Regions from separate parts of the Mesorhizobium sp. M1A.T.Ca.IN.004.03.1.1 genome, predicted to be linked through region 2. Evidence: predicted binding sites of a transcription regulator. Region 2 holds the regulator's gene; the other holds the start of a gene.

Region 1 (11,552 bases), on a different contig from region 2:
TGGGAGCCCTGCCACCAGCTCGTCTATCTGATCGACCCGATTCCGCAGATTCGCAAATGGGCGCCGCGTATCTTCCACGTCCACGGCAAGGACGCCACCGTGCGCTGGGACGTGATCCGCGAGCACGGCGTGTTCGGACGCCTGCCATTCGTGCAGATGCGCAGCCCCGGCTTCGGCGACAGCGACTGGACCCGGGTGATCAGCGAATTGCGGCTGGCCGGCTACAAGGGCGCCATCGACATCGAAGGCTGGCACGACCCGGTCTATCGCGGCGACCTCGAGATGACCGGTCAGGTGCGGGCGCTGGGCTATCTGAAGCAGTGCAGGGGAGGAGCCAGCTACCTGCCCAATCCGGTGTGAGGACCGGCCGGCGGGAGGTGCCGGCCACCAAGACTACGGCCGAAGCAATCGTCGAAACCCTCTGTTGCGAGGGACCAAAAGGGAGGAACGTGCATGAGCATCACGACGAGAAGGACTGTTCTGCGCTCGACCGTCGCGGCGGCTGCTGCGGCGCTCTGCGCCTCGATTTCCACCTTGCCGGCAAAGGCGCTTGACGCCCAATGGTGCAAGGACGTCCATATCCGCTTCTTCGTCGGCGGCGCCGAGGGCGACGCCTTCGGCACCATCGTCTACAATGGCGCCAAGCAGGCGGCGGCCGATCTTGGGCCGAAGGTCGACTACATCTTCTCCCAGTGGGATGTCGAGAAGATGGTGCAGCAATTGCGCGAGGCGGTCGCGGTCAAGCCGCAAGGCATCGCCATGATGGGCCATCCGGGCGATGCCGCGATCATGCCGCTGGCCGAGCAGGCGCATAAGGACGGCATCAAGATGATGTACCAGAACGTGCCGGTGCCGAAGGTGGTGGAAGCGTTCGGCGGCGGCTATGTCGGCGCGCAGCAGGAGCAGCAGGGCCGCGCGCTCGGCGCCGAGGCGTTCAAGCTCGGCAAGCTCAAGGCCGGCGACAAGGCGATCATGATCGGCCCGTTCGAGAACGAGAATCGCGGCGCGCGCGAGCGCGGCACGGTCGCGGCGCTGAAGGAGGCGGGCGTCGAGGTGATCCAGCTGTCCTCGCCGCCGAGCGGCGAATGGGCGTCCGACCCCAACCTTGCCATTCCGGTGATCACGGCGGCTCTGCTCAACCACCCCGACGTCAAGGCGGTCGGCTATCCCGGCGGACAGATGCTCGGCAACGTCGCCACCTATATGCAGGCGGCGGGACGCAAGCCCGGCGACATCTTCAACTTCGGCTTCGATACCAGCCCGCAGATCGTCGAAGGCTTCAAGGGCGGCTGGGTGCAGCTGACGGCCGACCAGCAGCCTTTCCTGCAGGGCTATCTGCCGATCTTGAGCCTTTGCCAGCAGGTGGTGCTGGGTCTGGCGCCGATGAATGTCGATACCGGGGCCGGCTTCGTCACGCCGCAGAATTACGAGATCGTCGCTGAGCTGGCCAAGCAGGCGCTGCGTTGACCTCCCAGGCGGTCGGTCGGGGTTGGGCCCGGCCGACCGGATCGCCGGCAAGCGGCCGATAAGACAATTGGAAGCGAGGATCGCATGGGCGAACGCATCATCGAACTGCGCGACATCAAGAAATCCTATGGCCAGGTCTATGCGCTGGGCGGCGTCAACCTCAGCGTCGACCGCGGCGAGGTGGTCGGCTTGATCGGCGACAACGGCGCCGGCAAATCGACGCTGATCAAGATCCTATCCGGCGTGGTCAAGCCGACAAGCGGCGACATCCTCGTACGCGGCAAGCCGGTGACCGGATGGAGTGCCGCCCGCTCGCGCGATGCCGGCATCGAGACAGTCTTCCAGGACCGCGCTTTGGCCGTGCAGCAGACGATCGTGCGCAACATCTTCATGGGCCGCGAGCTGACCGGCTTCATGGGCTGGTTGAAAGTCAACAAGGAGATCGACGAGGCAAGCCGGCTGATGCGCGAGATCGGCTTCACCTCGAAAGTGTTCACGCCGCATTCCATCGTCGGCCAGCTCTCGGGCGGCGAGCGTCAGGGTGTGGCGATCGCGCGCGCCATCTACAAGCAGGCGGAGCTGATTATCCTCGACGAGCCGACGACGGCGCTGTCGCTGACGGAGACCGCCAAGGTCTTCCATTTCGTGCGCCAGGTGCGGGCGAGTGGCCGCTCGATCCTGTTCATCGGCCACAACATTCATCATGTCTTCGACATCGCCGACCGCTTCGTGGTGCTCGACCGCGGCAAGGTGGCGCTGACGGCTGACCGCAGCGAGGTCAAGTCAGCCGACGACCTCATCAACTTTATGGAAGAGATCGCGCATCCGGGTGGCCTGCCAGGGCTACACGAGGCGGGCGGAGCGGAGCAGAGAGCGTGATGAGCAAGGCCATGGAACCCGATCTGCAAACACCTCTGGGAAGGGCAAGCGGCCCGACAGAATCAGGCAAGCAGTGGAGTCATCCTTCCGATCACTGGCTGCGCGGCTTCGTCCTCGACAATCGCGCGGCGCTAGGCACGCTCGCCGTGTTCATCGTCATGATGGCGATCTTCATGATCGCCAACCCGACCGTCTTCACCACCTGGTATCTTTACAGCTCGGTGCTGACGACGCTTCCCGTCGCGCTGTTCGTTGTCGTGCCGCTGGTCTTCGTAGTCACCTGCGGCGAGATCGACCTATCGTTCCCGGCGACGATGGGTTTCGCCTCATGGGCCTTCGCGATCGTCGTGCAGGCCGGCTACGATCCGTTCCTCGGCATCGCCGCGGCGCTTCTCACCGGCACGCTGCTCGGCTTCCTGGTCGGATCGCTGGTGGTCTATGGCGGCCTGTCGTCGCTGATTGCCACGCTCGGCATGAACTTCCTGCTGCGCGGGCTGATCCAGATCATCAACGAGGGCAGGTCGACGGCGCTGACCAATCTGGCCGACAGCTCAGCTTACGCGATCTTCTCCAGCCAGCTCTGGGGCATCCCGGTGCAGATCTTCTGGGCGATCGCCTTCGTCGTGTTTTCGGCGCTGCTCTACAACCGCCACCGCTTCGGCGCCCAGGTCAAGGTGGTCGGCGACAATCCGGACAGCGCCAAGCAAATGGGCATCGACGTCCAGCGCGTCCGGGTCAAGGTGTTCGTCTTCACCGGCATCGGGGCGGCGATCGCCGGAACCTTCTCGGTGATGATCAACTTCACCTGGTGGCCGACGGCGGGCGACGGCTATCTGCTGCCGGTGCTGGCCTCGGTGTTCGTCGGCGGCACGCCGACCTGGGGCGGTATCGGTACAGTGGTCGGCGGCGCGATCGGCGCGGTCACCGTGTCGTTCATCCAGACCGGCGTCGTGGCGGCTGGTTTGAGCGGCTTCTACGTCCAGTTCTTCAACGGGCTGATCATCATCCTGTCCCTGCTCGGCCACAAATGGAACCAGGCGCGGTATCGCTGAGAGGCTGCGGTTTTCGGACGGTGATCCGTTGGCGGCCGCCGCTCAAACGCTGGTGACAAACCCGTCCAGCACACGTTTCTGGCCGGCCTTGTCAAAGTCGATGGTCAGCTTGTTGCCGTCGATGGCGGCAATATTGCCGTTGCCGAATTTCTGGTGGAAGACGCGGTCGCCGAGCTTGAATGGCGAAGGTGTGTCGGCGACCGATTTGGCGACCAGTTCGCCTTCGATGGTGCGGCCTTTCACCGAGGTGCGGCCGGCGCCATAGCCGCTGTCAGTCTCGCCATAGCCGATGCGTTCGACCTGGTGGCCGGAGCGTGTGCCCCAGTTGCGGTCGGTCGCTTCGGTGCGGTTCGCCTGCGCGCGCTGCCAGCCGGGTGTCGCATAGGTGTTGGAGAAGCTGCCGGATTTTTCCGCGCCGATATTGTCGAAGCGCGAGGCGCCGTAGGGATTCTGCCGGCCGCCGCCGCGGCCTGAGGCGAAGGAGCCGCCGCCATAGGGATTGCCATAGCCGCCATAGGAATTGCCGCCATCGGCGACATCGACATGGGCTTCCGGCAATTCATTGACGAAACGCGACGGAATGGTCGATTGCCACAGGCCGTGGATCTGGCGGTTTGAGACGAACCAGACGTGCAGGTTCTTTTTCGCGCGCGTCAGGCCGACATAGGCGAGGCGGCGTTCTTCCTCGAGGCCGGAGCGGCCGCCTTCGTCCAGCGCGCGCTGATGCGGGAACAGACCTTCCTCCCAGCCGGGCAAGAATACGGTCTCGAATTCAAGCCCTTTCGCCGAATGCAGCGTCATGATCGAGACCGCATCGAGCGATTCGCCCTGCTCTGCCTCCATGACCAGCGCGACATGCTCGAGGAACGAACGCAGGGATTCATACTCCTCCATGGAGCGGATCAGTTCCTTGAGGTTCTCCAGCCGCCCGGGCGCTTCGGCCGAACGGTCGTTCTTCCACATGTCGGTGTAGCCGCTCTCCTCGAGGATGGTCTCGGCGAGCTCGGTGTGCGGCGTGGTCTCCAGCGCCTTCTGCCAGCGCTCGAAATTGGCCGCGACCTCGCGGAGCGCGGCGCGCGGCTTCGGCTTCAGCTCGTCGCTTTCGGCGAGCGTCGCCGCGGCCTCAAGCATCGGGATTTGCATGGCCCGCGCGGTGTCGTGGATCTGGCGGATGGTGGCTTCGCCGAGCCCGCGCTTCGGCACGTTGACAATGCGCTCGAAGGCAAGGTCGTCGCCGCTGTTGGCGACGACGCGGAAGAAGGCCAGCGCGTCGCGGATTTCCAACCGTTCGTAGAAACGCGGGCCGCCGATGACGCGGTAGCTCAAGCCGAGCGTGATGAAGCGGTCTTCGAAGGCGCGCATCTGGAAGGACGCGCGCACCAGGATCGCCATATCGTTGAGGTTGTGCTTTTGCCGCTGGTAGGCCTCGATCGCCTCGCCGATGGCGCGCGCCTCTTCCTCCGAATCCCAGGCGGCATGGACATGCACCTTATCGTCCTCGGGGTCGTTGCGGTCGGTGAACAGCGTCTTGCCGAAGCGGCCCTCATTGTGGGCGATGAGATGCGAAGCCGCACCCAGTATATGCGCGGTGGAGCGGTAGTTGCGCTCCAGCCTGATGATGGTGGCGCCCGGAAAATCCTTGTCGAAGCGCAGGATATTGTCGACCTCGGCGCCGCGCCAGCCATAGATCGACTGGTCGTCGTCGCCGACGCAGCAAATGTTGACAGTGGATCGACGCCGGTTTCCCTCCCCCTTGAGGGGAGGGTGGCCGGGTGAAGCCCGGTCGGGAGGGGTCCTCGCGGCAGTGCTCGACGCTCCGGCGCCTGATGACTGGGCGGCGCCTTCCGCGGCGACCCCCTCCGTCCGCTTCGCGGACACCTCCCCCTCAAGGGGGGAGGATTGCGACCTCTGCGCCAACAAGCGCAGCCACATGTATTGCGCGGTGTTGGTGTCCTGGTACTCGTCGACCAGGATGTATTTGAACTTGCGATGATAGTCCCTCAGCACGTCCGGATAGGCGCGGAAGATGCGGATCGGGTGATAGAGGAGATCGCCGAAGTCGCAGGAATTCAGCGTCTGCAGCCGTTCCTGATAGGCCTTGTAGAGCTGGCGCCCCTTGCCGTTGCCGAAGCTGCGCGCGTCGCCTTCCGGAATCTCGTCGGGGCCAAGGCCCTTGTTCTTCCAGTTGTCGATCATCTGCGCGAAGGTCTTGGCCGGCCAGCGCTTGTCGTCCAGATTTTCGGCCTGGATCAGCTGCTTGATCAGCCGCACCACGTCATCGGTATCGAGGATGGTGAAATCGGATTTCAATCCGGCAAGCTCGGCATGCCGGCGCAGCAGCTTGACGCCGATCGAGTGAAAGGTGCCGAGCCAGGGCATGCCCTCGACATTCTGCTCGCCGATCAGCAAGCCGATGCGCTGCTTCATCTCGCGCGCGGCCTTGTTGGTGAAGGTGACGGCGAGAATCTGCGAGGGGAAGGCCCTGCCGGTGGCAAGGATGTGGGCGATTCGCGTGGTGAGCACCCGCGTCTTGCCGGTGCCGGCGCCGGCCAGCACCAGAACCGGGCCTTCGGTCGTTTCAACAGCGAGCCGCTGTTCGGGATTGAGGCCGTTCAGATAATCGGGCGCACGGTTCTGCGCGTTGCGTGCGGCCATGGCGCGCGCGGCGAGGCCGGATGGGGCGGCGGGCCGCGCATTCGGTTCGTCAAAAAAGGGCATGTCTTCCGAAAAGCCGGACATCGCCCCCGAATGTAGTGATTCGGCAGCGAAAGGCCAGAAGTGTCTCCGTTTTGTTCTAGTTGTTCCTGTTCGGGGCCGCCTTGACAGGCGCAACTTGCGAGAGAAAGCTGCCAACAGGGCAGGGACGGCAAGCCGTTGCCTCAGAGGCGCCGCAAGCGCGCAACAGTCGAAGGAGTATCGTCTTGGCTGTCACCATCACCTCCCTCGTCCTTTTGCTTATCGGCCTGGTCCTCGGCGGCGGCGGCATCTGGCTGGTGACGTTGGGTGGCAGCTGGTACTACCTGATTGCCGGACTGGCCTTCCTGATCACCGCCTGGCTCGTTTTCCGCCGCAGATCGACAGGGCTCTGGCTCTATGCCGCGATCGTGCTCGCCTCGCTGTGCTGGGCGGTGTGGGAAACCGGCTTTGATTGGTGGCAGCTCGGCCCGCGCGGCGGCATCATCGTTCTCATCGCGCTCTGGCTGCTGACGCCATGGGCCAGGCGGGGATTCACCGGTCCGGACGGACGCGCTCCGCTCATCCTGGCGGTGCTCGCATCGCTTGCGGTGGCCGGCTATTCGATGACCGCCGATCCGAAGGACATCGGCGGCACGCTCAACACCGATAAGGTGACGCCGACGGCCAATCTCGGCGGCGACATGCCGGCGGGCGAATGGCATTTCTACGGCCGCACGCCGTTCGGCCAGCGTTACTCGCCGCTCGCTCAGATCACGCCGGACAATGTCGCCAAGCTGCAGCCGGCCTGGACCTACCGCACCGGCGACATGAAGGGTCCGGACGACATCGGCGAGACGACCTATCAGGTAACGCCACTCAAGGTCGGTGATGCGCTCTACATCTGCACGCCCCACAATTTCGCCATCGCCATCGATGCCGCGACCGGCAAGGAGAAATGGCGCTACGACCCGAAGATCAAGCTCGATCCCAACCGCCAGCACCAGACCTGCCGCGGAGTTTCCTATTACGCCGATGCGAAGATCGCGGCGGGCCAGCCCTGCGCGGCACGCATCTACCTGCCGACTTCGGACGCCCGGCTGATCGCCCTCGATGCCGCGAACGGGCAAGTTTGTCCGTCCTTCGCGGAAGGCGGCACGCTGAACCTGATGGCCAACATGCCCTTTCCGAAGTCGGGCTACTACTATTCGACCTCGGCGCCGCTGATCCTCGCCGGCAAGATCATCGTTGGGGGCGCGGTCAACGACAATTATTCGACCGAGGAGCCGTCGGGCGTCATCCGCGCCTATGACGCGGGCACCGGCGCGCTGTTGTGGAATTGGGATTCCGGCAAACCGGATCAGACGACGCCGCTGCCGGCGGGGCAGAACTACACCAACAACTCGCCCAACATGTGGTCAACGGCGAGCGCCGACGAGAAGCTTGGCCTGCTCTACCTGCCGCTCGGCAACCAGACGCCCGACCAGCTCGGCATGGGCCGCAGCGCCAATGTCGAAAAATTCTCCTCCTCGATCACTGCGCTCGACCTCAACACCGGACAGTTGCGCTGGGTGCGCCAGACGGTGCATCACGACCTGTGGGACATGGACGTGCCGGCGCAGCCGACGCTGGTCGACATCACGACGGGGAGCGGCGTGGTGCCGGCACTGGTAGGGCCGACCAAGCAGGGCGATCTTTATGTGCTCGATCGGCGCACTGGCGAACCGATCATTCCTGTGAAGGAAGTGCCGGCACCGGGCGGAGCGATCGAAGGCGACCATACCTCGCCGACGCAGCCGTCCTCCGACCTGTCGTTCAACCCGAAGCCGCTGACCGGCGCCGACATGTGGGGGATCACCATGTTCGATCAGCTGGCGTGTCGGATCGAACTGAAGAGACTGCGTTACGAGGGACGCTACACGCCGCCCTCGCTGCAGGGCACGCTGGTCTATCCCGGCAATTTCGGCGTGTTCAACTGGGGCGGCGTCGCGGTCGACCCGGTGCGACAGGTGATGTTCGGCATGCCGACTTATCTCGCTTTCACGTCGAAACTCATTCCGCGCGCGGACGTGCCGCCGCCCGGCGACACCAAGGGCAGCGAGCAGGGGCTCAACCGCAATGAGGGCGCGCCTTACGCGGTGGTGATGGGGCCATTCCTGTCGCCACTCGGCATTCCCTGTCAGGCGCCGCCCTGGGGCTATGTCGCCGGCGTCGACCTGAGAACCGGCCAGATCGCCTACAAGCATCGCAACGGCACCGTCTACGACATGACGCCGCTGCCCCTGCCGCTCAAGGTCGGCGTTCCAGGCATCGGCGGGCCGATGATCACGGCCGGCGGCGTCGCCTTCCTCGGGGCCGCGGTCGACGACTATCTGCGCGCATATGACCTTACGACGGGCAAGCAGCTCTGGCGCGCTAGGCTGCCGGCCGGCGGGCAGTCGACACCGATGACCTACACGGTTGCCGACGGCCGCCAGTTCGTGGTCATCGTCGCCGGCGGCCACGGCTCGGTCGGTACCAGGCCGGGCGATTATGTGATGGCTTACACGCTGCCCAAGTAGACGAGGACATCCAATCGCGCCGTCCTTTTTCGCCGAGCACGTGGCCAAGCGCCTGCAGCGACGACAGCAAGCGCCGCCTCAGCCAGCCGCTACGCCGGCGGCCATCACGTTCCCGGCATTCCCCTTTTTGCCGTTCGGACCGGGCGGGGCCGCTCCGCAGTTTCCCGTCCCACCGTGACAGCACCATCAACTTTTTCGGAATGACCAAAATGTGATGGATGCAGAAGCCACCGGCAATCGTCATGGTCGAAGTTCGGATCGAGTGCCGTTGTCGCCGGCGGATGACTGGACCGTGCGCGTTCTAACCCTATCTTGCGCGTCAAACAGTCGTCGAGGAGAGCCATGACCGAACCTGTCGCCAAGCCTGTCGTCACACAGCCCATCATCACTCAGGCGATGATCGATGCCTATGACGAATATACGCATCTGACGCTCGACCGGCGGCGCTTCATGGAGCAATTGACTCGGCTCGCTGGATCGGGCGCCGCGGCCGCCGCGATCGCGCCGATGCTGGCTGCGAATTCGGCCAAGGCGGCGATCGTCGCCGAGAACGATCCGAGGGTGAAGGGCGAGGACATTACCTATCCCGGCAGCAGCGGCGAGATGAAGGGCTATCTGGTCAAGCCGGCGAATCAGTCCGGCAAACTCGGCACGGTGATCGTCGTCCATGAGAACCGGGGGCTCAATGGGCATATCCGTGACGTCGCCCGGCGCGTGGCGCTGGAAGGCTTCGTCGCGCTGGCGCCGGACTTCCTGTCGCCGCTCGGCGGCACGCCAGCCGACGAGGACAAGGCGCGCGACATGTTCAGCAAGCTTGATGCTGCCCAAGTCGCGGCCGACGGCGTAGCGACGGTCGCCTATCTCAAGACTTACCAAGACAGCAACGGCAAGGTCGGCGCGGTCGGCTTCTGCTGGGGTGGCGGCACGGTGAACACGCTCGCCGTCAATGCGCCGGACCTCAGTGCCGGCGTCGCCTATTACGGCATGCAGCCTAAGGCCGAGGATGTGCCGAAGATCAAGGCGGCGCTGCTGCTGCATTATGCCGGGCTGGACGAGCGCATCAATGCCGGCATCGACGCCTACAAGAAGGCGCTCGACGCCGCGCATGTCGAATACACCGTTTATGTCTATGACGGCGTCAACCACGCCTTCAACAACGACACCTCGGCCGCGCGCTACGACAAGAAGGCGGCCGATCTGGCCTGGGGGAGGACGGTCGCCTTCCTTAAGGAGAAACTGGCCTGAGGTGTGTTGATATTCAGGTTAGCCCGGCCTGCGAATGGCGGCTTCCTGCGCTTCCGGTGCTCACGTACTTCAAAGTACGCTCCGCTCTGGTTCTCGGAATCCACCATTCTCGGCTCGGCCTGACCTGAACCTCAACACACCTCGACGGGCGGCGGATCACTCCGGCGCTGGCTTGTGCATGGCGACGCCCGCCACAACCAGCGCGATGCCGAGGCAATCGGTAAGGCTCGGAACCTGCCTGAGCACGACCACGCCGATCAGGGTCGCGGTGAGCGGCAAGAGCGATAGCATGAGCGCGAAGCTCGCGCGCGGCAGCCGCGCCATGGCGAGCTGATCGCAAATGTAGGGGATGACGGAGGAGCAGAGGCCGACGCCGATACCGGCGATCAGCAGTTGCGGCGCCGAGAAGGCTGGCAGCGCCTCGCTGAAGCCGACCGGCAGCACGACGAGGAAGGCGATCGCCATGGCGGTGCCGAGGCCGGCGATGCCGAGGCCAGTTCGGGCGATGCGGTGGCCCAAAACGATATAGCCGATGAACAGCGCGCCGTTGAGAAAAGCCCAGAACAGGCCGACGGGATCGCTCGACCATTTGACATCGATGAGCAGCAACGTGCCGGCGACAGCGATGGCGAGCGCCGCGAAATTGCGCGGGGTTCTGAGGCCGACCATCGCGACGCCTATGGTGCCGACAAATTCGATCGCGGCGACTAGCGAGATCGGCAGGCGGTCTAGAGCCAGATAGAAGGCGCAGTTCATCACCGCCAGGCAGGCGCCGAAGGCCAACAGCAGCAGGCGGGCCGAGCGGTCGGCGCGCGTGAAAACCGTCCATGGCCTGGTAAGCGGCGCGAAGACGAGCGCGGCCGTGGCGATGCGCAGCCAGGCCATGCCGAGCACGCCGACTTGAGCGAACAGCAGCACGGCGAAGGCCGGCCCAAGATAGTGGAAGATCGCGCTGACGCAGAACCAGACATGCGGCGGCACCGCATCGGCCAGTCCGGCGAGGGCAGGGCGTGCAGCGTCGGTGTCGCTGCCGGCCCGGTTTGTCGGACGAACTTGCGCTTCAGAATTCATAGGGTCATTATCGCAGGCGAACTTCGCGACTTATATGGATGATGCACGGCTCCGATCGCCGTTCACCTTCTGAAGAAAAGAGAATTATTTGAAACGCCTGCGAAATGAAAATGGCGAGCTGGATGCGGCGGACCTGAAAATCCTGCGACTCCTGGAAAAGGATGCGCGCACCAGCACGGCGGAACTGGCGCGCGCCGTCGGGCTCTCGGCGCCGAGCGTGGCCGAACGCATTCGCAAGCTGCAGGAGAATGGCGTGATCGAAGCCTATACGGTGAAGATCAATCCGACGGCGCTCGGCATGAAGCTGTCGGCATGGCTGCGAATCAGGCCGGTCCCGGGGCAGCTTGCCGTGGTGGCCGGGATCATTCGCGACCTGCCGGAAATCGCCCAATGCGACCGAGTGACCGGCGAGGATTGCTTCATCGCGCTCGCGCATGTCGGCTCGGTGGCCGAGTTGGAGCGGGTGATCGACAAAATTATTCCCTATGCGATGACCAACACCGCCATCATACAGTCGTCGCCGGTCGAGGCGCGCTCGCCGCTTGGCAGTTTAAGGGAGCGCTGAAGGCTCAGTGTGACCGCGTCTGATGCGCGCCTGCTTGAG
Region 2 (11,552 bases):
TCGCCGTCGCCAGCGCGGTCATGATGCCGTTCGGCTTCGACGGGCCCTTCCTCTATTTGATGGGCAAGGGCCTGGCGGCGATGATCGCGATCTCAGCTTGGATTTCGGAGTGGTCGCCGGTCGATGCCGTGGGCCTGATCTCGATCCATTCGGTGCTGCTGGCGACGATCGCGCTCGTCATCGCCACGATGGCGACTACGTGGCTCAGGCTGGCCGCAATTCCTTTCGCTGCCGCGGCCGTCATGATCATCCCGCAGGTGCGCACGCCGGACCTGCTGATCTCGGAGGACGCGCATCTGGTGGCGATGCCGATCGGCGGCGGCGAACTCGCCATCAATCGCGCCCGCTCCAACGAGTTCACCACCGATAACTGGAAACGTGCGCTCAAGGCCGAAACGATCGTGCCGCCGGAGACATTCGCCAAGGGCACGCTGGACTTGGCCGATCCGGTCGACCTGCCGCCTGGATCGCCCTTTTACTGCACGGGCGATCTCTGCATTGGCCGGCATCCATCAGGCGCGATCGTCGCGCTCGCCGAGAACCGCGAAGCTGCCCGGCCTGCCTGCGACTTCGCAGACCTCATCGTCATCAACGACGCCACGGCCTACAATCCCTGCCGCGATCCGCGTGTCCTCGTTGTCACCAAGCGGCAGCTCGCGCGCGACGGCAGTGCCGCCGTCTTCTTCGATCCGCAATCGGCGACGGCGCGAGCAACCATTCAATACGCCGTCGAAAAACCGTACCGCCCTTGGCACGAACAGCGGCGCTACTCGCGTGAGGCGAGGGGGTTGGCGCCTTACAAGAAGCCCGAGAAGCCGGAAGCCAAGCCGCAGCCCCTCAGTAGCGGCGGATGAGCCCGACGAGCTTGCCCTGAACCTTGACGCGATCGGGACCGAAGATGCGCGTCTCATAGGCCGGATTGGCAGCCTCGAGCGCGATGGAGGCGCCCTTGCGGCGGAAGCGCTTCAGCGTGGCCTCCTCGTCGTCGACCAGCGCCACGACGATCTCCCCGGGGCTCGCAGTGCTGGCGTTGCGGATGATGACCGTGTCGCCGTCGAAGATGCCGGCCTCGATCATCGAGTCGCCTTTGACCTCGAGCGCGTAGTGCTCGCCGCCCGCGATCATGTCCGGCGGCACTGTGATCGAATGCGTCTGGTGCTGGATGGCGTCGATCGGCACGCCGGCGGCAATGCGACCCATCACCGGGATGGAGACGGCTGAACCGGCGTCGTCGTCATTGCTGGGCGTCGGCGTGCGGGCGGGCGCCGCGGGTTTGATCTGGCGGCCGAGATTGCCTTGGCCGCCCTGGATGACGCTCGGCGAGAATTTCTTCGCCGCATTTAGGCCGGGCGCGATCGAGTCAGGTAGGCGCAGCACTTCAAGGGCACGCGCCCGGTTCGGCAGCCGGCGAATGAAACCGCGCTCCTCCAGCGCCGTGATCAGGCGGTGGATGCCCGATTTCGAGGCAAGGTCGAGCGCTTCCTTCATCTCATCGAAAGACGGCGGAATGCCGCTCTCCTTGAGCCGTTCATGGATGAACATCAGCAGTTCATGTTGTTTGCGCGTCAGCATGGCGGCCCCCATGGGTTCTGAAACCAGAATCAGAAAAACAAACCCAGAACAAACACTATCTGTTCCAGTTGTGTTCCGCAACCGTTTAAAGTTTAGTGAATGTGTTGACGTTTTGTTCAGCGTAACATCAGAACGCTGCATTCCTCGCCGGCTTCAGCTGTCGGCGCGAAGGGTTGGCGCACGATCAGGCCATTGGCATCGGCGAGCATCCTCAACATCGAGGAATCCTGGATGCCGAACGGTGTTGCGATCAACCCCCCCGCATCTTCGCGGACCACGGCGCGCACATAGTCCTGCCTGAGATCGTTGGCGTGCATTGCGACGCCTAACCGGGCCGTGCGGATTTCCTGACGGCAGGACCGGCCGCCCAGCCGCGCCAGAAGCGGCTTCAGGAACAGCTGCGAGCAGACCAGGCTTGCGACCGGATTGCCGGGCAGGCCGATGCAGCGAATGTCGCCGAGCCGGCCAAACATCAGCGGCTTGCCGGGACGCATGGCGATCTTCCAGAAGTCGAGCTGCATGCCTTCGCCGGTCAGCACGTCATGGATCAAGTCGTGGTCGCCGACGGAGGCGCCGCCAAGCGTGACGATGACGTCGGCGCCGGCCTTGACCGCCTTCTTGACCAGGGCCGCGATCGCGTCCTTGCGGTCGGCGGCGATGCCGAGGTCGAGCGAGCGCGCGCCGACCGACTGGGCCGTAGCTGTGACGCCACAGGCATTCGACGAGATGATCTGGTCGGGGCCGAGCGCGCTGCCCGGCGGCAGCAATTCGTCGCCGGTGGCGATGATGGCGAGCAGCGGCTGCCGCACCACGTTGAGACTCGGATGGTTGGCCGATGCCGCCAGCGAAAGCGCCGCCGGATCGAGCTGGCGGCCTTTTTCGAGGAGCAGGTCGCCCTCGCAGAAGTCGAGGCCGCGGCGACGGACATTGCGTCCCTCCGCGGTCGGCTCGGTCACTTCGATGCCGCCGCCGCCGAGATCGCGGACATTCTCCTGGATAACGATGGTATCGGCGCCTTCGGGGAGCGGCGCGCCGGTGAAGATGCGCACGGCCTCGCCCTTGCCGACAGAGCCGGTGAAGCCACGCCCGGCGGGCGCCATGCCGATCACGGAGAGCCGGGCCGGCGCCGAGGCTACGTCGGCGGCCCGTACGGCATAGCCGTCCATCGCCGACGCATTGAAGGGCGGCTGGGTGCGCAGAGCCACCACCGGGTCGGCCAGCACCCGGCCGGCTGCTTCGGCCAGCGGCACGCTTTCGCCTGGCAGCGCGGTCGCGCCGTCCAACAGGCGTTGGAGCGCCTCGGCGACCGGAAGCAAAGCCATGCTAAGAACCTGCCTTGTAGTCGCCCGACTTGCCGCCGGTCTTCTCGACCAGCCTGATGCCGGAAATCGCCATGGCGCGGTCCGCTGCCTTGGCCATGTCGTAGATGGTGAGGCAGGCGACCGACGCCGCGGTCAGCGCCTCCATTTCCACCCCGGTCTTGCCGGTAACCCTGGCAAGCGCGCTGACCCTCAGGCCAGGGAGCGCGTGGTCGGGCTCGATCTCGACGGCAACCTTGGTGAGAAGGAGGGGATGGCAAAGCGGGATGAGCTCATGCGTCTTCTTGGCCGCCATGATGCCGGCGATGCGCGCCGTGCCCAGCACGTCGCCTTTCTTGGCGTCGCCGGCCAGGATCATCTCCAGCGTTTCCGGCTGCATGGTGACATACCCTTCGGCGATGGCCGTGCGCGTCGTCTCGGCCTTGCCGCCGACATCGACCATGTTGGCTTCGCCCTTGGCGCCGAGATGCGTAAGCGCGGGCATCCTCAAACGGCCTCGGCCGGCGCCTTGCCCGTCAGCAGAAGGGCGGTCGCGGCGGCCACGTCGGCCTGCCGCATCAGGCTTTCGCCAACGAGGAAGGTGCCGATCTTGCTCTTTTCCAGCCGCCGGCAGTCCTGATGGGTGAAGATGCCGCTCTCGCTGACCAGCAGCCGGTCGTCCGGGACCATGGCGGCAAGCCGCTCGGAAACGTCGAGGCTGGTTTCGAAGGTTCTCAAATCGCGGTTGTTGATGCCGATCAGCCGCGACGAGAGGCGAAGCGCGCGTTCCATCTCCTGTTCGTCATGCACCTCGACCAGCGCGTCCATGCGGAGATCGAAGGCCGTGGCTTCCAATTCACTGGCCAAGGCGTCGTCGACGCTCGCCATGATGATGAGGATCGCGTCCGCGCCCCAGGCGCGGGCTTCATGAACCTGATACGGGTCGAAGAGGAAATCCTTGCGCAGGGCGGGCAGGCTAACGGCGGCGCGCGCTGCGGTCAGAAAGCCGGGCGCGCCCTGGAAGGACGGTGCGTCGGTCAGCACCGAAAGACAGGCAGCACCGCCTTGCTGGTAGGCCCTGGCGAGCGCCGGCGGGTCGAAGTCGGCGCGGATCAAGCCCCTGGAAGGGCTGGCCTTCTTGATCTCCGCAATCAGCGCGAAGCCGCCAGCCTTCCGCTTGGCCTCAAGCGCCGCAAGGAAGCTGCGCGGGGGTTCCGCATCCTTGGCCTTCGCCTTGACCTCGGCAAGCGGCGCGCTGAGCTTTGCGGCGGCGATCTCATCGCGCTTGTAGGCTTCGATCTTGCGCAGGATATCGGACAAAATTCTAACCGTTCGAAATCTCGATGAGCTTGTCGAGCACCGCCAGCGCCCGGCCGCTGTCAATGGCCTGCGCTGCTGCCTCGATGCCATCGCCGAGCGTCGTCGCCTTGCCGGCCACCACCAGCCCGGCGCCGGCATTCATCAGCACAGTGTCGCGATAAGCGCCGGCAGCGCCGCCCAGCATATCGCGCAATGCCCTGGCATTGTAGGCCGCTTCGCCGCCGCGCAGATCTTCCTTGTTATGCCGCTTCAGTCCGACCGCTTCCGGAGTGAGGGTAAAGGTGCGGATCTCGCCGCCGGCGAGCTCTGCGACCTGCGTCTCGCCCGTGGTGGTGATCTCGTCATAACCGTCGCCGTGCACGATCCAGGCATGATCGGTACCCAGCGCCTTCAGCGTCTCAGCCACCGGCATGATCCATTCGGGCAGGAAGACGCCAACCATCTGCCGGCCGACGCCGGCTGGATTCGACAGCGGCCCGAGCAGATTGAAGATGGTGCGCGTGCCGAGCTCGCCCCGGACAGGACCGACATGCTTCATCGCCGGATGATGCGCTGGCGCGAACATGAAGCCGACGCCGGCCTCCTGGATGCAGCGGCCGATCGTCTCCGGTGCGATGTCGACTTTGACGCCTAGCGCCATCAGGACATCCGCCGCGCCGGTCAGCGAGGACAGGCCGCGATTGCCGTGCTTGGCCACCGGGACACCCGCGGCGGCGATGACGAATGCCGATCCGGTCGAAATGTTGACCGAATGCGAATTGTCGCCGCCGGTGCCGACGATGTCGATGGCGCCGCGCGGGGCTTCGACGCGGAGCATCTTGGCGCGCATCGTGGCGACCGCGCCGGAGATCTCGCTCACGGCCTCGCCGCGCACGCGCAACGCCATCAGGAAGCCACCGATCTGCCCCGGCGTCGCGTCGCCCGACATGATGATGTCGAAGGCCTCGCGCGCTTCCTCGAAGGAGAGCGCGGTGCCGGTCGCGACCTTGGCGATATATGTCTTAAGCGCGCTCATCGTGTCTGTGCTTGGGAAACGGCGGCCGGATCGATACGAACGTCATATTGCGACTGCAGCTGCGCCACCAGCTGATCGAGCAGGTCGTCGGATATGCCGGCGCTGAAAGATTTCTGCGCGTCTTCCGGGACAGAGCTGCCATCGGCACCGGCAGGTTCGAAGACTTCGGCAACCTTGAACAGGATCTGACCGTCGCCGGTGGGCGAGGGGATCAGGCCCGTGCTGCCTTCGCCGACGCCGAACATGGCCGCCGCGCCCTCCTTGCCGAAATCGGCATCGTCGGCTTCGCGCTTCAGGCCGCGCTTGGTCTGCTTCTCGAGCTTAAGCTCGCCCGCGATCACGTCGAGCGTCGCACCGGCCTTGAGGCGCTTTTCCAACTCCCCGGCCTTGGCGGTGAGCCGCTTGTCGGTCTCGGCCGCGGTCCAGTCGGCCACCACCTTCTGGCGAACCTCGTCCAGCGTGCGGTCGCGCGCCGGCGTGATCGACTGGACTTCATAGAAAACGAAGCCGTTGGCGGCAGTGGTCAGGCCTTCATTCTCGGTGTTCGGCTCGGCCTCGAAGACGGCCTTGATGAGGTCCGCCGATTGCGGCAGGTCGTTGACGATCGTGCCGTCCGGCCGCTGGCCGGTGCGGTCGATGGCGTCGATGGTGACGACCTTGAGCTTTAGCTTGTCGGCCGCCTGGGCAAGCGAGGCACCGGAAGCGCGGGTGTCCTCGTAGCTGTCGTGGACGTCGAGCAGGACGCGGCTTGCCTCGCCGAGCGCAAGATCCTTGCGGATCTGGTCGGACACTTCCGAAAGCGGCTTCACCACCTGCGGCTTGATCTCGGTGACGCGCAAGAGCACCGGGCCGAAGGCGCCCTGAACCACCGGGCTGACCTCGTTGACGTTGAGCGAGAAGGCTGCGTCGGCCACCGCCTTGTCGGCGATCTTGTCCTTTGCCAGCGTGCCGAGCACGGTGTCGGCCTGCGTCTTGCCCTCTGCGGTGACGATCTTGTCGAAGGTGGCGCCGGCCTTCAGGGAGTCAAATGCCGCCTTGGCCGCGTCCGGCGTCTTGAACACCAGCTGTTCGATGGTGCGCATTTCGGGCGTCGTATAGCGCGCCTTGTTCTTGTTGTAGTCGTCAGCGACCTGCTGATCGGTGACCGCCGTCGGGTCCATGATGTCCTGCGGCTCAAGCCGGATATAGGAGAATTTGCGGTATTCCGGCGCGGCGTAGTTCTTCTTGTTGGCTTCGAAATAGGTTTTCAGCGCGCTGTCGGACGGCGCCTCGATCGGCTGGACGAGTGTCTTCGGCAGGACGAGATAGTCGATCGTGCGGTCCTCTCCGCGATAGAGCGCGACCGCCTTCAGGAAGGTCTGCGGCGCCTTGAGGCCGTCGGAAATCGCCTCGACGATCTGTTGGCGGACCGCCACCTGCGAGCGGTTCTTCAGATAGTCCTCGGGTCGCATGCCGATCTGGCTCAGCAGATATTCGAAGGTCCTGCGGTCGAACTGGCCGCCTGGACCCTTGAAGGCCGGATCCTCGCGCGTCAGCTCGGCCAGCCGGTCCTTGGAAAGGCCAAGCCCGAGCTTGCGAGCCTGCTCGTCGAGAACGGCGCCGGAGACGAGCTGCGCCAGGACCTGGTTGTCGAGGCCGAGCAGCTTAGCCTGTTCATGCGTGATGCGCTGGCCATATTGCTGCGACAGCAGGTTGATCTGGCGATCGTAGGCGAGGCGGTATTCGTTGATCGAAACCGTGGTGCCGCCGGCGGTAATCACCGAATGATGGCCAGCCAAGCTTCCCGACAGGCGCCCGGAAATACCCCAGACGGCAAAGCTCACCACCAGCAAGGACAGCAAAGCTTTCGCGACCCAGGTGCCCGCCGCGCTTCTCAAAATACCAAGCATGCCCACTTCCGATCTTTGCGCATTTTCGCATGCGCCGACTCTGAAACAAGCGCAATAGCGTCCTTCCGGCCCACTGTCGATTGCTTTGTGGCCCGATTTTGGTAGTGAGGGCGCTGCCTTATGTTGCCTGGAGAACTCGACGCCATGACCCCTGGAATCCGTCCGCTCGTTGCCGGCAACTGGAAAATGAACGGCACCAGCGCCTCGCTCCACGAGTTGAGGATGATCGGCAACGGCTTCATGAGCGGCCTCGATGCGGAGACGGAAGCCCTGGTCTGCGTTCCGGCCACCTTGCTTCACCAGGCCGCAGAGATCCTTTCGCGGACACCGGTTCGCGCCGGCGGCGAGGATTGCCACCCCAAGGAGAGCGGCGCCTATACGGGTGAGATTTCGGCCGAGATGCTGAAGGATGCCGGCGCAAGCCATGTCATCGTCGGCCACTCCGAGCGGCGCGAGCAATGCGGCGACGACGATGCGATCGTCAATGCCAAGGCTTCGGCCGCCTGGCGGGCAGGGCTGGTGGCCATCATCTGCATCGGCGAGACGCGCGCCGAGCGTGAAGCCGGCGCGACGCTCGATGTCCTGTCGCGGCAGCTCGACGGTTCCGTGCCGGCGAGCGCCACCGCCGCCAACACCATCATCGCTTACGAGCCCGTCTGGGCCATCGGCACCGGCCTGACGCCGACCGCGGCCGACGTCGCCGAGGCGCATGCCCATATCCGTGGCAAGCTGACGGCGCTGCTCGGCGATGCCGCGGCCAGAATGCGCATTCTCTATGGCGGTTCGGTCAAGCCGTCCAATGCTGTGGAGCTGCTCGGCGTCGAGAATGTCGATGGCGCGCTGGTCGGCGGCGCAAGCCTGAAGGCGGCCGACTTCCTCGCCATTGCCGAAGCCTATATGCACATGTCATAGCCGCAGACGGCGGCAGGGGCGCGGCCCAAATCGTTGCAATGGCCGCATTGCTCCCCATATTCCCGGCCACGGGCTTGGAAATGCCGCCAAAGCATTGTAAGGAGCCGCCTCCAAATCACCGGTCGTATGCGCGGCCGCGCAAGGCCTCGCCAGGATAAATTATGGAAACGGTACTGATCGTCGTTCATCTTATGGTCGTGCTCGCCCTTGTCGGCGTGGTGCTGCTGCAGCGCTCCGAAGGCGGCGGTCTCGGCATTGGTGGCGGTTCCGGTTTCATGACGGCGCGGGGCGCAGCCAACGCGCTTACCCGCGCGACTGCGATCCTGGCCGCGGCTTTCTTCGTGACCTCGCTCGCGCTCTCCATCCTTGCCCGCTACGGTGAGAAGCCGATCGACATCCTCGACAGGGCACCGGCTTCGACCTCGGGCAATGCCGGCAAGGGCGTGCTCAACCAATTGCCGGGCGCCACCGGTCCGGTGGGCAGCTCGCAGCCGGCGCCGCCGGCTGGCGGCACCGCGCCGGCCGCCCCGTCGGGCGGAACGACAACCACGACGCCGCTGTCGAATGGCGGCACCACCACGGCCCCGGCCACTGCTCCCGCAACACCGGCGCCCGCGAATCCGACCACGCCGCCGGCCGCGAACGGCGTTACCTTGCCGGTCACCCCGCAGGTTCCGAACCAGTAGCCGGACAAGCATTGCTGCCGCGATCTGTTGTTCTTTGAACACAGTCGCGGCAAATGCCGCTCGATCACGAAGATTCAACCAAATGTAACGCGTCGCTCAGCTTGAGGGCGCGCTGGCTAATCGATTATAGATTGCGCGCGGCACTTTTCGGCGTCCTTGGGGGGCGCCGGGCGACGCCGTTGGGCAACTAGCATAGAAAATCGGATCTTCGCCATGCAGCTTCGCAGCTTCATCCTTTTGGGATTCTGTGCCGTATTCGGCATGGGCTCCGCGGCCTTTGCCTCACCGGCAAACCTGGCCGCTTCGCCGTCGGTAGAGAAGACCGACGCAATTCCCGTCGCCGCCAAGAGCGACGCATCGCAGCTGAGGCTTCTCAAGAAGAAGAAAAACCCGACTCCGGACGACCTCGCGCAGATCGAAAAGCTCGAGGCCAAGATCGCTGCCGACAAGGAAGCGGCCAAGCAAAAGGCGCTCGAAGCCCGCAAGCTGGCAATGCGTGAGGCGGCCAAGGCCAAGGCGGATGCGGCGCGTCAGGAATGGCTCTCCAAAAAGGGTTCGGCCGCGCCGGCCGAAGTGGCCGATGCGAAGCCCGGGAAGAAGACCGTCAAGATCATCGAACCGCTCACGCCCGTGGCGCCGATCGCCTCGCTCCAGGCCGAGGAGCCAATCCCGGCCGAGGCGATGAACATCACGGCCACCGGCAACAACGGTGAGTTGCGAAGCGAACAACCCGGCCAGAAGCGGGCGAGCAGCGGCGGGCTGTTCGCCGGCCTGTTCGGCGGTTCCTCGGTGACCTCGATCAACTATCTGCCGGAGACCCGCGCGCTTGATTCGGCGCTCGCCAAGAAGGATGCCAAGAGGCCGTTCAAGGTGAAGCCGGAGTTCGTGCCGCAGGACGTCGCCTTCACCGGCTATGAGCCCGGGACGATCGTCATCGACACGACTGCTCGCCGTCTCTACCTCGTCGAATCGTTTTCCACCGCGCGCCGCTACGCCATCGCAGTCGGCCGTGAAGGCCTGCAGTTCAAGGGGACGGTGGCCGTCGGCGACAAGCAGGAATGGCCACGCTGGATCCCGACGCTCGACATGCAGAAGCGCGAGCCGAAGCACTATGGCCAGTACAAGGACGGCATGCCCGGTGGCGGCGAAAACCCGCTCGGCGCGCGCGCCATCTACCTCTATGACGGCAAGAAGGACACGCATCTGCGCATCCACGGCACCATTGCACCGCAGTCGATAGGAACCAGCGCTTCCAACGGCTGCTTCCGCATGATCAACGAGCACGTCATGGATCTCTACAGCCGCGTTAAGATCGGCACCAAGGTCGTTATTATCTAACGCGTTGAAGCAAACTGCCGAAAGGGCCGGCACCACCGGCCCTTTTTCTTTGATCAAAGCGCGTCGCGTGAAAGACGCTGGTGCCGCGCTTTCGAGTTTCTGTTCTGATGCCTGCCGTTCTCCCAAAACCACTGCACAGTTTTGGGCGGCATGCTTCAGAGAAATGCCCGTCCGGACACAGCGCCATCTGGGAAAAGGCCTTCGCGGCGGTTTTTTCTCTGGCGGAATCAATCAGGCCGCGTTAAGCGATGACTCCCATGGCGCGATATGTATTCATCACAGGCGGCGTGGTTTCCTCACTCGGAAAAGGCATCGCTGCAGCAGCTCTTGGGGCTCTTCTGCAGGCGCGTGGCTATCGCGCGCGGATCAAGAAGCTCGATCCCTACCTCAATGTCGACCCCGGAACGATGTCGCCGTATCAGCATGGCGAAGTGTTCGTGACCGACGACGGCGCCGAGACCGATCTCGATCTCGGCCATTATGAGCGTTTTACCGGCCGCTCGGCCAACCAGCAGGACAACATCACCACCGGCCGCATCTACAAGAACATCATCGAGCGCGAGCGGCGCGGCGACTATCTCGGCGCGACCGTGCAGGTGATCCCGCACGTCACCGACGAGATCAAGCATTTCGTCCTTGAAGGCAATGACGATTACGACTTTGTGCTGTGCGAGATCGGCGGCACTGTCGGCGACATCGAGGCGATGCCGTTCCTGGAGGCGATTCGCCAGCTCGGCAACGACCTGCCGCGCAACAACGCGGTCTATGTGCATCTCACCCTGATGCCGTACATCCCTACCGCCGGCGAATTGAAGACCAAGCCGACGCAGCATTCTGTCAAGGAATTGCGCGGCATCGGCATCGCGCCCGACATCCTTCTGGTTCGCGCCGACCGGCCGATCCCCAAGGAAGAGCGCCGCAAGCTCTCGCTGTTCTGCAATGTGCGCGAGAGCGCCGTCATCCAGGCGCTCGACGTGCCGCACATCTACGACGTGCCGATGGCGTATCACAAGGAAGGGCTGGATTCCGAAGTGCTCGCCGCCTTCGGCATCGATCCGGCGCCGAAGCCGCGGATGGAGCCCTGGCAGGCGCTCTCCAGCCGCATCCACAATCCGGAAGGCGAGGTGACGATTGCCGTCGTCGGCAAATACACCGGCCTCAAGGACGCCTACAAATCGCTGATCGAGGCGCTGTCGCATGGCGGGCTTGCCAACCGCGTCAAGGTCAAGCTCGACTGGATCGAGAGCGAGATCTTCGAGAAGGAAGACCCGACGCCGTGGTTGGAGAAGGTGCACGGCATTCTCGTTCCCGGCGGTTTCGGCGAGCGCGGCTCCGAGGGCAAGATCCTGGCCGCGAAGTTCGCGCGCGAGCGCAAGGTGCCTTACTTCGGCATCTGCTTCGGCATGCAGATGGCCTGCATCGAGGCTGCGCGGTCGCTCGCCGGCGTCGAGCATGCCTCTTCCACCGAATTCGGCCCGACCGAGGAGCCGGTCGTCGGCCTGATGACGGAATGGCTGAAGGG

The links. Region 2 encodes LexA, which represses DNA repair genes until DNA is damaged. Its sites were predicted from a motif close to TGTTCNNNNTGTGTTCNG; they were not measured.
Region 1: EOD29_RS01695 (UvrD-helicase domain-containing protein) is a predicted target of LexA. The motif match lies at 6,178-6,195, and genes of this name have one in related genera.

The regions. Positions count from the first base shown of each region.
Region 1 is NZ_RZTV01000001.1:342,435-353,986, reverse strand. Features, by position in the region: gene EOD29_RS01715 (sugar phosphate isomerase/epimerase) at 1-360, shown strand, start outside; gene EOD29_RS01710 (substrate-binding domain-containing protein) at 454-1,467, shown strand; gene EOD29_RS01705 (ATP-binding cassette domain-containing protein) at 1,552-2,346, shown strand; gene EOD29_RS01700 (ABC transporter permease) at 2,346-3,398, shown strand; gene EOD29_RS01695 (UvrD-helicase domain-containing protein) at 3,441-6,137, opposite strand; gene EOD29_RS01690 (glucose/quinate/shikimate family membrane-bound PQQ-dependent dehydrogenase) at 6,320-8,632, shown strand; gene EOD29_RS01685 (dienelactone hydrolase family protein) at 8,975-9,877, shown strand; gene EOD29_RS01680 (DMT family transporter) at 10,034-10,948, opposite strand; gene EOD29_RS01675 (Lrp/AsnC family transcriptional regulator) at 11,037-11,513, shown strand; gene EOD29_RS01670 (hypothetical protein) at 11,499-11,552, opposite strand, start outside.
Region 2 is NZ_RZTV01000008.1:12,315-23,866, reverse strand. Features, by position in the region: gene EOD29_RS22565 (ComEC/Rec2 family competence protein) at 1-854, shown strand, start outside; gene lexA (transcriptional repressor LexA) at 838-1,572, opposite strand; gene glp (gephyrin-like molybdotransferase Glp) at 1,689-2,894, opposite strand; gene moaC (cyclic pyranopterin monophosphate synthase MoaC) at 2,896-3,375, opposite strand; gene trpC (indole-3-glycerol phosphate synthase TrpC) at 3,378-4,193, opposite strand; gene trpD (anthranilate phosphoribosyltransferase) at 4,195-5,205, opposite strand; gene EOD29_RS22535 (peptidyl-prolyl cis-trans isomerase) at 5,202-7,094, opposite strand; gene tpiA (triose-phosphate isomerase) at 7,239-8,006, shown strand; gene secG (preprotein translocase subunit SecG) at 8,168-8,692, shown strand; gene EOD29_RS22520 (L,D-transpeptidase) at 8,906-10,030, shown strand; gene EOD29_RS22515 (CTP synthase) at 10,279-11,552, shown strand, end outside.